Regions from separate parts of the Roseburia amylophila genome, predicted to be linked through region 4. Evidence: predicted binding sites of a transcription regulator. Region 4 holds the regulator's gene; each other region holds the start of a gene.

Region 1 (3,218 bases), on a different contig from region 4:
CAAGCTGTGCACGAATCTGGCCGATTCTTGCCTGGATTTCTTCTTTATTTCCTTCACCATCAACGATAACGGTGTTCTCTTTCTTAACCTTAACAGATTTTGCACGGCCAAGCTGTGCCATAGTAGCATCTTTTAATTCCAGGCCAACTTCTTCTGAAATTACCTGACCACCGGTAAGGATAGCGATATCTTTTAACATTTCTTTTCTTCTGTCGCCATATCCTGGAGCTTTTACTGCTACAACGTTAAATGTTCCACGCAGTTTATTTACAATCAATGTAGTTAAAGCTTCACCCTCGATATCTTCAGCAATGATAAGAAGTCTGGAACCGGACTGAACAATCTGTTCTAACAGTGGAAGGATTTCCTGAATGTTGCTGATTTTCTTATCGGTAATTAAGATGTACGGCTCATCTAAAACTGCTTCCATCTTATCCATATCTGTGCACATATATGCGGAAATGTATCCACGGTCAAACTGCATACCTTCTACCAGGTCAAGCTCTGTCTGCATGGTCTTGCTCTCTTCAATGGTAATAACACCATCATTGGAAACTTTTTCCATTGCGTCTGCTACCATGTTGCCAACGCTTTCATCACCTGCGGAAATAGATGCAACTTTTGCAATCTGGTCTTTTCCGGTTACTTTAGAAGACATTGCTGCGATTGTTTCAACTGCTTTTTCAGTTGCTTTCTTCATACCACGTCTTAAAACGATTGGGTTTGCACCAGCCTCTAAGTTCTTCATTCCTTCCTGAATCATTGCCTGTGCAAGAACGGTTGCTGTTGTAGTACCATCACCGGCGACGTCATTGGTCTTGGTTGCTACTTCTTTTACAAGCTGTGCGCCCATATTTTCGAATGCATCTTCCAATTCGATTTCTTTTGCAATGGTAACACCATCGTTTGTGATTAATGGAGCTCCATATGATTTATCCAGTACAACGTTTCTTCCTTTTGGTCCGATTGTTACTCTGACTGTATTTGCCAGTTTATCAACTCCAGCCTCTAATGCTGTTCTGGCTTCTGTTCCATATTTGATTTCCTTTGCCATAATTTCTTACCTCTTTCTTCTATTTTCCTATTTTATTATTTGTTTTATTTACCAATTATCAATTCGATTATTCTACTACTGCAAGAATATCATTCTGCTTTACGATGATATATTCTTCGCCATCCAGTTTTACTTCTGTTCCGGCATATTTAGAATAAATAACCTTCTGTCCTTCTTTTACCTGCATGGTAACTTCTTTGCCATCTACCACTCCGCCAGGACCAACTGCGATTACTTCTGCTTCCTGTGGTTTCTCCTGTGCAGCACTTGCTAAGATAATTCCGGATTTGGTTTTTTCCTCTGCTTTTAACTGTTTTAATACAACTCTGTCTGATAATGGTACTAATTTCATGATTCATTGCCTCCTTGATTCGGTCTCTTTGTTTTCTTTCTTTTTTATTAGCACTCATTCAAGCCGAGTGCTAACCGATAGTCATATAATAGTTTCTGCGTCTCTTTTTCGCAAGCCTGACCATTTTTTATTTTTCTTTTGTTTCCTTATATTTACTCTTAATATCTCGTTTTTTCTCTCGTTTTCTCACTTTCTTCAATTTGTAACGATTTAATACTTTTTTTAGATTTGTTTATGAAATCAGTCCAAAATGCTCCAATCCCTTATAAATGCCGTCTTCGTGCAATGGTGCTGTGATATAATCCGCTGCTTCTTTTGCTGCTTTGGTACCATTTCCCATGGCAATTCCATGCTGCACATGCTTTAACATTTCCACATCATTGATACTGTCTCCAAATGCATAGGTATCTTCTTTCTCAATACCAAGAAGTTCACAGGTTTTTTCGATGCCGGACGCTTTGGAAAATCCTTTTGGAATAAACTCTGCGCATGCCGCATCATGCACCAGCGGTGTGAAATTCTCTTCCAGATGGGAAAGTACCTTAAGATAAGCATCATCCGGTGTGGAGCAGGAAAACTTACTGATTTCCATAATTGCTTCATTTCCCGTTACCGGCAGCAAATCCTCTCCCAATGTCTCTTTTAGTCTCAAGCCATAAGGGTCTTCTTCAAATTCTTCCAGATCCATATACAAATTCCGGCTTCCCTCATATACCGTAGGAATTCCATACTCTTTTAATATATGTATGGTATCCTCTATCAATTCCTGTTCTAATTTTTTATAAAAAAGTGTTTTTCCATCCATCTCTATCCAGGTACCGCAGCCTGCCACAATTCCGTCGAATCCCAGTGCCAGCAATCTTTCATCCTGAATAAATGCTCTGGTTCTTCCGCTGCAGAGAAATGCCAGCTGTCCATTTTCCCGCAGCTTCCGGATTGCTTCCTTTGTGCTCTCCGGTATCACAAAATGCTCGTCCCACAATGTTCCATCAATATCAAAAAATACTGCTTTCCTGCTCATTCTCTTTATGTCCTTTCGCTGTTTTCTTCTCGCTCTTTTTGTCACAAGGGTTATTTTATGCCCCAAAAGCAGAATGTGTCAACCACGAAAAAGCCGCCTGCCACAGTTCACCTTCCGGCGTCACCATAGTCAGACGACTTTCTTCTATCATTATATTGTAATTTTCATTACTGTACAGAAAGATAAGAATATCCCATCAGACTTTCGTCTACTTCACGGGCTGCTTCTCTTCCTTCACGGATTGCCCATACAACCAGGGACTGTCCACGATGCATATCTCCTGCTGTAAAGACATTTTCCACGTTGGTCTTGTAATGACCGGCTTCTGTTGCCACATTGGTTCTGGCATTTAAGTCTACGCCGAATGCTTTGGCAATGTAATCTTCTGTTCCAAGGAAGCCTGCTGCAATCAGAACCAGATCACAATCTAACTTGCTTTCGGAGCCCGGTACTTCCACCATCTGCATCCGTCCGGTCTTTTCATCCTTTTTGCCCTCTAATTTTACGGTTTTTAATCCGCAGAGCTTACCGTTCTTGTCTTTTAAGAACTCTTTTACGGTTGTCTGGTAAATACGAGGGTCGGAACCGAACATGGCAATTGCTTCTTCCTGACCGTAGTCTGTCTTGCAGACTCTTGGCCACTCCGGCCATGGGTTGTTCTCTGCACGCTCATCCGGTGCTTTTGGCATCATTTCAAGCTGGATGACACCGGCTGCGCCGTGACGGATAGAAGTTCCGACACAGTCATTTCCGGTATCTCCACCACCGATGATAACTACTTTCTTTCCCTT
Region 2 (3,218 bases), on a different contig from region 4:
TCGTCTAACTCGGTTGGCATGGAATCAAGCTCTGTCTTAATCAGTGCACAGGCTTCATCCACCAGGTCAATTGCCTTATCCGGTAAGAACCGGTCTGAGATATAACGGTTCGAAAGCACTGCTGCGGAAACCAGTGCACTATCAGTAATCTTTACTCCATGGAATACTTCATACCTCTCCTTTAATCCACGCAGGATAGAAATAGTATCTTCTACCGTTGGTTCGTCTACCATAACCGGCTGGAATCTTCGTTCCAATGCGGCATCCTTTTCAATGTATTCCCGGTACTCATCCAATGTGGTAGCACCGATACAATGCAGTTCTCCACGGGCAAGCATTGGTTTTAAAAGCTGTCCGGCATCCATGGCTCCATCGGTTTTTCCTGCACCGACAATGGTATGCAGCTCATCGATAAAGAGGATAATCTGTCCTTCGGATTTCTTTACTTCATCCAATACTGCTTTCAGACGTTCCTCAAATTCACCACGGTATTTTGCTCCGGCTACCAATGCACCCATATCCAGTGCAAAGAGCTTCTTATCCTTTAATCCTTCCGGAACATCACCACGTACAATCCGTTGTGCCAGTCCCTCTACAACTGCGGTTTTACCTACACCGGGTTCGCCAATCAGTACCGGATTGTTTTTCGTCTTACGGGACAAAATTCGCACTACATTCCGGATTTCTGCATCTCGTCCGATGACCGGATCCAGCTTCTGGTCTCTCGCCCTCTCTACCATATCATAACCATATTTATTTAAGGTATCATAAGTAGCTTCCGGATTATCGGAGGTCACACGCTGGTTGCCACGCACCGTAGACAGTGCCTGCAGGAAACGGTCTCTTGTAATACCATATTCCTTAAAAATTTCCTTTAATGCAGGGTTCGGATATTTTAACAAGGATAAAAACAGATGCTCTACGGAGACATAATCATCTCCCATCTGCTTTGCCTCATCCTCTGCACTAATCAATACCTTATTCAATGCCTGGCCGACATAAACCTGGCCGCCGGACACCTTGGTTCTTGCTTCCAGATGGCGGATTGCATTGTCTACAAAATGCTCCTTCTGGATTTCCATTTTCTCAATCAGTTTTAAAATCAGTCCATCTTCCTGCTGCAGTAATGCCACTAAAAGATGTTCCTGCTCGATTTCCTGATTGCCATATTCATATGCTAATTTTTCGCAATCCTGGATTGCTTCCATTGACTTCTGTGTAAATTTCTGAATGTTCATATCTTTCACCTCATTTCCCACTGTGCTATGAACGAATTCCTGTTATTTCTGTTTCCAAGCATAAATATAGCACGCATTATTAGCACTGTCAAGAGGTGAGTGCTAAAATTTTCAGACAATTTTTGTTAATTTATATTTTTCTTATATTTAAAAGGAATTCAGCAGTCCTTTCAGCCCTTCCTCTTTATAAACGCCCTTATAATATGCAACTTCATCTTTTATCATCTCATCAATCACCTGCATTCCAAGAAGTTCCACCGGTGCCTTATCATCTGTAAGAATATAATCGCCCTTTTCATAGGAAACGGTATCTGCCAATACCTCTGTCATCATTCCCTTTAACTCCTGATTTTCAAGCTTGGAAATGTTGTTAGAAAGATTCTTTAAAATTTCTCCATTGTCGGATGCAAACAGTTCCCGGTTTGTAGAGCCTGCCACATCCACAGTATATTCTGTTCCAAATACACTTCCTATGGTGTCGGAAAGATACTGGTTAATATTTCCTTCTTTCTGCCCACGCATGTTCATATTCACCACCATTACGCCATTTTCATTTAAATGCTCTTTTACCAGCGTAAAAAATTCAACGGAAGACATCTGAAACGGAATCGTAATATCCTGATAAGCATCTACCATAATGACATCGTATTTCTTATCGGATGCATTTAAAAATGCTCTTCCATCATAAGTCGTTACCGGCACATCCTCCGAAAGTGAAAAATACTGTCTGGAAAGCTTTGTAATCTTCTCATCAATTTCAACACCTTCCACATTCATATCTCCAAAATATTTCCGGCACTGGGTTGCATAAGTACCGGTTCCCATTCCAAGAATCAGCACATCCATGTCTGATATTTCTTTGTCTTTTAACATAAGCGGTGCCGCCATGGCATAATCATAATACATGCCGGTCAGTTCATCCTGCTTCATATACACAGACTGCACACCGAATAACACATTGGTGGATAAGGACACCTTGTCCTGATTTTCGTATACCTGAAGATAGTTATATACGGATTCCCCCTCATAGGTCAGATTATTTTCCCAGAATGCAAATGAGTCGGAATATCCAAACCCGCAGCACAGTGCAAATATCAGAATAGATGCAACTATTTTCTTCTTTCCGGTATGCGCATTGATAAAATATACGATGGATAATGCCAGTAAAATTCCCGCAAAGATAAGAAATGTAACGGATGTTCCTACTGCCGGAATTGTCACAAAGGTTGGGATAAAGGTTCCAATGATGCTTCCGATGGTGTTAAATGCCCCTAAGGTACCTACTGTCTTTCCGTTGTCATCTAAATTATCAACAGAATATTTTACCAGGGATGGTGTTACCGTTCCCAACAGAAACAGCGGAAATACGAAAATTACCATGCAGGCTGCAAAAGCTGCAATAATCAGGAAATTATTATTTACCGCAAAGATTAAAAGGGCTGATATTCCTATGATAATATATTTTCCCACTACCGGAATTAATGCAATCCAGATTGCGGCAATGATAATTCTTCCATACAGTTTATCCGGGTTCGGTGATTTGTCTGCCGTCCTTCCGCCATAAATATTTCCCAATGCCATGGCAATCATAATGGTTCCGATAATGATTGTCCAGACTATCTGGGAAGAACTAAAATATGGTGCAAGTAATCTGCTTGCACCTAACTCTACTGCCATCACTGACATTCCTGCAAAAAATTCCGTCAAATACAAAAATAACTTTTTCATATACACCTCTTTTATTTTCTTTCAATATCAATCATAAGATACTCCGACTTACATCCCGTTTTAAACTTAATCGCCCAGTCGGAAATTCCTGATGTTACAATAAAATTCGTATTTTCTCTCTGCTCATATCCATAGACACGGTCATCCGGTGTCATTTTCGTAAGATTCTCAATGGTCATCAGCGGGAATAGCTGTCCACCGTGGGTATGTCCGGAAAGAACCAGATCCACATTGACATTCTGCTGCGCTGCA
Region 3 (3,218 bases), on a different contig from region 4:
AAAGCACTGCTTCGTATTGCACAGGTATATGACATCCCGATTGCGAATAATAAGGCAACTGCAGATTTTATGATTCATTCCGAGTTGATGGATGAAGAATATAATCACAATGTGATTAATTTTAATAAGAATATCAGACAGCGGGCATCGACGATAAAGTAATGTCAGCTAAACTACGAGAAACACGCAAAGCGTGTTTCTCACATAAAAAGGAGAGGCGGTGTGAATACTCACACCGCCCCTTTTTCCTTTTAATTATCCTGGTATTATCCCTCAATGGAAATATATTTCTTTTCTTCCACAGCAGGTTTTGCTTCTTTCTTCGGAACGGTCAGAGTCAGGATACCATTTTCAAAACCGCCTTTGATGTCATCCTGAGTAACGCCATTTCCGACATAGAAACTACGCTGGTAAGAGCCATAGTAACGTTCTTTACGGATATATTTTCCATCTTTGCCTTTTTCGTCCTTGTTGTCCTGGTGTTTGGCATTGACGATGAGGTATCCGTCTTTCAGCTCAGCCTGGATATCTTCTTTCTTAAAGCCTGGAAGTTCAAATTCCAGTTCATATCTGTCGTCAAATTCCTTAACGTCAGTGTTCATGGCAACACGGTTGTCTGCTGCAGGAACATTGTAAGCTCCGAATGGAAATACATCATCGAATATATCATCTACAAAGTTGTTTGAAAAAATACTTGGTACTAACATAAGTCATTCCTCCTAAAATAGTCTATTGTAATTAGTAATAATGTTTCTTGTTTCTGTGAGCTTCTCTGGCTTCCTCAACAGCCTCATGGTCGGCTACATTAATTTTAGCTTTTACTTTCTTCTTTTTTAATGGATGTTTTGGATTTTTGTCTGACATGATAACATGCTTCCTTTCTTAATCTGAATCAGATACTATATAAAGTTCTGTTATCCTTCAATGGCGATGTACTTGTGGTCTTCCACAGCAGGTTTAGCTTCTTTCTTCGGAACGAAGAGTTTTAAGATACCGTGTTTAAATTCACCCTTGATATCTTCTTCGGTAACGGCATCGCCAACATAAAAGCTTCGACTGCAGGCTCCGGAATAACGTTCCTTACGGATGTACTTGCCGGATTTCTTATCTTTATCTTCCTCATCCAAGCCTTTGGCGGCACTGATGGTCAGGTAACCATTTTCTAAGGAAGCACTTACTTCGTCTTTCTTAAATCCAGGTAAATCAATGACCAGTTCGTAACCATTGTCCTGCTCCTTTATATCTGTCTTCATCAGACGTGCGGCTCTACGACCGTAAAGTTTTTTCTCAGTCTTTTTCATATCCATGTTATCGTCCATCCATGGAAAATCCTCAAAGAAGTCATCAAATAAATTCTCTCCAAAAATACTAGGCATCAACATAAGTCATCTCTCCTTTTTTTAATAAATCTATCTATGCTTGTTTACCTTGTTTCTTTGGAACCGGGATGTTTTAGGAACCTCTTTTTGTTCCTCTCCTTTGTTCTGACTACGTTATAACACCAATTATTAGCATTGTCAAGAGGTGAGTGCTAATAAATTTGTGAAAAATTTGTGAATTGGTTGCAAATTGTGAGAAAACTAAGAGAATATAAGGGAATACGCTGTGAAAAAGAAGAGAAAATAAGTGAATGTATTGCGGAAAAGAAAGAATATTGCAGGAACTATGAGACTGTGTTATGATTTTTATAACTTTGCGTTATGGAAATTATGAGTTTAGGAGAAGAAAAACAAAATGAAGACACAGAATGAGAAAAGAAGTACATTTTCGGGGAAGATAGGGTTTGTATTATCAGCAGCAGGCGCTTCTGTGGGACTGGGAAACATATGGAGATTCCCATATCTTGCAGCAAAGTATGGAGGAGGAATCTTTCTGCTGATTTATATTATACTTGCACTGACTTTTGGATATACGATGATTATGGCGGAGACTTCTATCGGAAGAATGACGAAGAAGAGCCCGGTGGGAGCATATCATACCTTTGGAAAATCCCGATGGCTCTCTTTCGGTGGCTGGATAAATGCGATTATTCCGGTTTTAATCGTGCCATATTATTCTGTAATTGGCGGCTGGGTAATGAAATATCTGGTGGAATATATCAGGGGAAATGGCAGTAAGCTTGCATCGGATGGATATTTTTCCGATTTCATTTCCAGCGGGCTTTCCACAGAAATCTGCTTTGCTTTTTTTGCAGTATTTACGCTGGGGATTATCTTTGCCGGAGTCCGGAATGGTATTGAGCGGGTATCCAGATTTATGATGCCGGTGCTGGTTGTTCTTTCTATATTAATAACGGTTTATTCCGTAAGCAGACCGGGAGCATTAAAAGGAGTTAAATATTTTCTGATTCCGAATTTTGAAAATTTTTCCTGGATGACGGTAGTAACAGCCATGGGACAGATGTTTTATTCCCTGTCCATTGCCATGGGAATTCTCATTACTTTTGGTTCTTATATGAAGAAGGAAGTTTCTATTGAAGAGTCCACGAAGAATGTGGAAATCTTCGACACAGCGATTGCCATGATGGCAGGGCTGATGATTATTCCGGCAGTCTTTGCATTTTCCGGTGGAAATCCGGAAACCCTGCAGGCGGGTCCATCATTGATGTTTATTACGATTCCAAAAGTATTTGACAGCATGGGACTTGGAACCGGAGTCGGAATTTTATTTTTTGTACTGGTGCTGTTTGCAGCAATCACAAGTTCTATTGCATTAACGGAAAGTGCAGTATCGACTTTCGAAGATGAACTGGGCTGGGAAAGACGGAAAGCAACGGTAATTGTCGGTATTGTAATGCTTCTTTTGGGAAGTCTTTCTACACTGGGATATGGACCATTGGCGAATGTAAAAATTATCGGAATGCAGATTCTTGATTTCTTTGATTTCCTGACGAACTCCGTGATGATGCCGATTGCGGCTATTGCAACCTGCCTTCTGGTATCAAGAGTGATGGGAGTGCAGCGGATTGAAGAAGAAGTAACCCGGGGCGGCAGCCCGTTCCGCAGGAAAAAGATATTTACAGTGATGATAAAATACCTCTGTCCGATCTTTGCAGCGATTATTTTAATCAGTTCCATAGCAAATGCTTTCGGATGGATTCAGATGTAGTTGATAGAAAAAAGGAGCGTCCCTTCTGATTTAGAAGAGACGCTCTTTCTGTAGATTTTAGAACTTAAATTATGAATTTGCCATATCCTTAACAGAATTCAATGCCTTCT
Region 4 (3,218 bases):
TCCTGGTTTGCTATAACGGTAGGTTTTCCACCTTCCATAACTGCCACACAACTGTTTGTTGTTCCTAAATCAATACCAATAATTTTACTCATGTTCTTATCCTCCTATGCTTAATTCGCTACTTTTACCATGCTATGTCTGATTACATTTTCTTTGTACTTGTAACCTTTCTGTAACTCCTCGGCTACTACATTCTCACCGAGTTCTTCATCTTCCACATGCATTACTGCATTATGGAGATTCGGGTCAAACTCCTGACCGGCTGCTTCAATCGGTGTTACACCAACTTCTGTCAGCACTGTCATCATCTGCTTATAAATCTTATCCATACCTTCTACGAAGCCATTGTTTTTGTCTTCTTCCGGTACAGCTGCAAGCCCTCTTTCAAAATTGTCGATAACTGGAAGGATTTTCTCTAAGATTGCACTGGCTCCCATGTCATACATCTGGCTCTTTTCCTTTTCCGTTCTCTTACGGAAGTTTTCAAATTCTGCCATCTGACGTTTCAGCCGGTCGGTTAAATCTTCAATCTGTTCGTCCTTCTTATCTTTCTTGTCTTTCTTTTTAAAGATACCTTTCTTTTTCTCCTCATCTTCTTTCTCTATTTCTTCCGGTTCAGATTCGGTATCTTCCGTTTTTTCTTCTGCCTCAACCTCTTTTTCTTCTGAGGCGGTATTCTGTGCTTCTTCCTGCTTTTTTGCATCCTCTGCTTCTAAGTCTTCTAATACTTCTTCAAGCACTTCTTCTTTCTTTTCTTCTGCCACTTTCTTACCACCTTTCTATGCTATTCTTTCTTCGGCTTATCAAATATGCCTTCTAGTTGTGATTTCAAATTTTTCAGATTATCCATGACGTTCTCATAATCCATACGCTTCGGTCCGATAATTCCTATCGTTCCCTTCACGCCTTTACCAAGTTCATAGGTAGCTGTTACCACACTGCAGTCCTTCATGGTCTGAATTGGAGATTCATCTCCTATATAAACCTGTATGCCGTTCTCCTCATTGCTGAGGTTATCCGTCACCAGACTTACTAACTGTTTCTTCTCTTCTAACGCATCTAAAAGCTCTCCTGCTTTCTGCGAATCCGATAACTCCGGATATTTTAAGATATTCGTTGCACCGCTGGTATATATCTCCAAATCCTCGTCTTCGCTGATTGCTTCTGCTACTGCATCCAATACATCACTGATGACTTTGGAATGGATACCGGCTTTCTCTTTCAACACTGCTATGGTACCCAGATTAATCTGATCTAATGACAATCCATTTAAATGTGTATTCAAAAGCATGTTAAGTTTTAACATATGCTCATTATCTATCGGCTCTTCTATCGGAATCATCTTATTTTTCACAAGATTGCCTTCCAATACGACAACTGCCAGAATATGTTCATCATCCACATTGGATAACTGGATGAACTTCAGGCTGTTGTGGTGATACTGCGGTGCTGTTATCATGGTGGTGTAATTCGTGTTGTTTGCCAACAGCTTTGCCACCTGCTGCAATACCTGTTCCATCTTCTCCGTATGTTCAATTACAAACTCTTTCATATCGGATACTTCTTTGTCCTTCTCTGCAATCAGATTATCTACATAGAAGCGATATCCCTTATCGGATGGAATTCTTCCTGCCGATGTATGTGGCTGCAAAATATATCCCATCTCTTCCAAGTCCGACATCTCATTCCGGATTGTTGCGGAACTTAAGTTCAAATCCGTATACTTGGAAATGGTTCTTGAACCAACCGGCTCACCCGTTTCCAGATAGTTGCGAATGATTGCATTTAAGATTTTTGTTTTTCTTTCATCTAATTCGTTCTCGTTCATTCACGTTCTCCTGAAAATGAAACTTTTATAGGTATTTGAAAAAGCTTTTTGTACTGCTTTTTCTTTGTTGTTAGCACTCAACTCGAAAGAGTGCTAATTTCTATGTACTTAAGATAGCACCATTCGTTTTTTTTGTCAACAGCATTTTATAATTTTATAATTTCTTTAGATTTGTTCTGATTTAATGCTGTTCAACACCGCACTACTTAATCCAGTAAAAACTGGGCGAGTACATAGTTACTGATGTCCATACCGTGGTCGCTGAGCTTTATTACACCGGCTTTTTTCTCGATTAAGTCCTCTTCCTGAAGCTGGTTTAAGACTTCGCCATATACTGCTTCTATTTCCACGCCAAAAGTCTCTTTGAATTCTGTTCTTGTAACTCCCTTTAACATACGCAGGCCTAAAAACATGAATTCTTCCATCTGGGCATGGCGGCTGATTGCATCTGCACTCTCATGGAGATTCAATGCCGGTACTCCATCTATTTCCTTCGCCGAAATATTACCGCATGCTTTGATATACGCTTCAATCTCTCTTATATTACTGTAGCGTACTTCTCCAATCAGGGAAGCTGCCCCAAGTCCTACCCCAAGATACGGTACCCGCTTCCAGTATCCGATATTATGCCTTGCCTCTTTCCCCTGCTTTGCATAATTGGATACTTCATAATGCTCATAACCTGCCTCTGCAAGAATCTCCTGAGTCTTTTTATAAATTTCATACTCCGTCTCTTCAGATGGCAGATGCTCTGTCGGCTTTCCGGCTTCCCGGAGCACTGCCTCGAATTTGTATTTTTCATAAAATGGTGTTCCCTTTTCGATAATCAGGGAATAGGCCGAAATATGCTCCGGTTTTAATGCTATGACACGCTTTAAGCTGGTGACAAATTTCTCCGTACTCTGATAAGGCAGGGCACTCATCAAATCAACGTTGATATTTTCAAAGCCACATCTTCTGGCACATTCATAATTCTCCAAGAACTGCCGGTAAGTATGGATTCTTCCTAATATCTTTAATTCATCATCAAAGGCAGACTGTAACCCTATGCTGAGACGGTTAATGCCTGCTTCTTTATAGGTAAGAAGTTTTTCCTCATTTAAAGTTCCGGGATTACATTCTATGGTAATCTCTGCATCTGCTTCCACCTCAAAGCTTACCTGAATCTGTTTTAAAAGAAGTGCGATATATTCCGGTGCTAAAAGAGACGGTGTTCCGCCCCCTATATATATAGTAGAAAGAACCGGACGTCCCATTGTCTGTCCGTAATATCTGATTTCATGCAAAAGAGCACCCACGTAGCGGTTTTGTAACCGCTCGTCCGCAGGTGCTGATAAGAAATCACAATATTCACATTTTCTTACACAAAAAGGAATATGCACATAAAGTT

The links. The regulator HrcA, encoded in region 4, represses chaperone genes, less so after heat shock. The targets are predictions, from matches to a motif close to TGTTAGCACTCNNNNNNNNNGAGTGCTAACA.
Region 1: the regulator HrcA is predicted to act here: its motif matches at 1,452-1,482, upstream of groES (co-chaperone GroES).
Region 2: the regulator HrcA is predicted to act here: its motif matches at 1,316-1,346, upstream of clpB (ATP-dependent chaperone ClpB).
Region 3: the regulator HrcA is predicted to act here: its motif matches at 1,507-1,537, upstream of OCV43_RS13295 (Hsp20/alpha crystallin family protein).

The regions. Positions count from the first base shown of each region.
Region 1 is NZ_JAOQKI010000006.1:2,144-5,361, forward strand. It holds gene groL (chaperonin GroEL) at 1-1,054, opposite strand, end outside; gene groES (co-chaperone GroES) at 1,122-1,406, opposite strand; gene OCV43_RS04820 (Cof-type HAD-IIB family hydrolase) at 1,639-2,427, opposite strand; gene OCV43_RS04825 (glutamate synthase subunit beta) at 2,595-3,218, opposite strand, start outside.
Region 2 is NZ_JAOQKI010000002.1:26,910-30,127, forward strand. It holds gene clpB (ATP-dependent chaperone ClpB) at 1-1,238, opposite strand, end outside; gene OCV43_RS01585 (spermidine synthase) at 1,386-2,966, opposite strand; gene OCV43_RS01590 (metallophosphoesterase) at 2,978-3,218, opposite strand, start outside.
Region 3 is NZ_JAOQKI010000029.1:7,878-11,095, forward strand. It holds gene OCV43_RS13280 (methylglyoxal synthase) at 1-162, shown strand, start outside; gene OCV43_RS13285 (Hsp20/alpha crystallin family protein) at 267-707, opposite strand; gene OCV43_RS13290 (hypothetical protein) at 739-864, opposite strand; gene OCV43_RS13295 (Hsp20/alpha crystallin family protein) at 915-1,382, opposite strand; gene OCV43_RS13300 (sodium-dependent transporter) at 1,735-3,108, shown strand; gene thiT (energy-coupled thiamine transporter ThiT) at 3,178-3,218, opposite strand, start outside.
Region 4 is NZ_JAOQKI010000004.1:35,026-38,243, reverse strand. It holds gene dnaK (molecular chaperone DnaK) at 1-92, opposite strand, end outside; gene grpE (nucleotide exchange factor GrpE) at 111-764, opposite strand; gene hrcA (heat-inducible transcriptional repressor HrcA) at 785-1,828, opposite strand; gene hemW (radical SAM family heme chaperone HemW) at 2,035-3,218, opposite strand, start outside.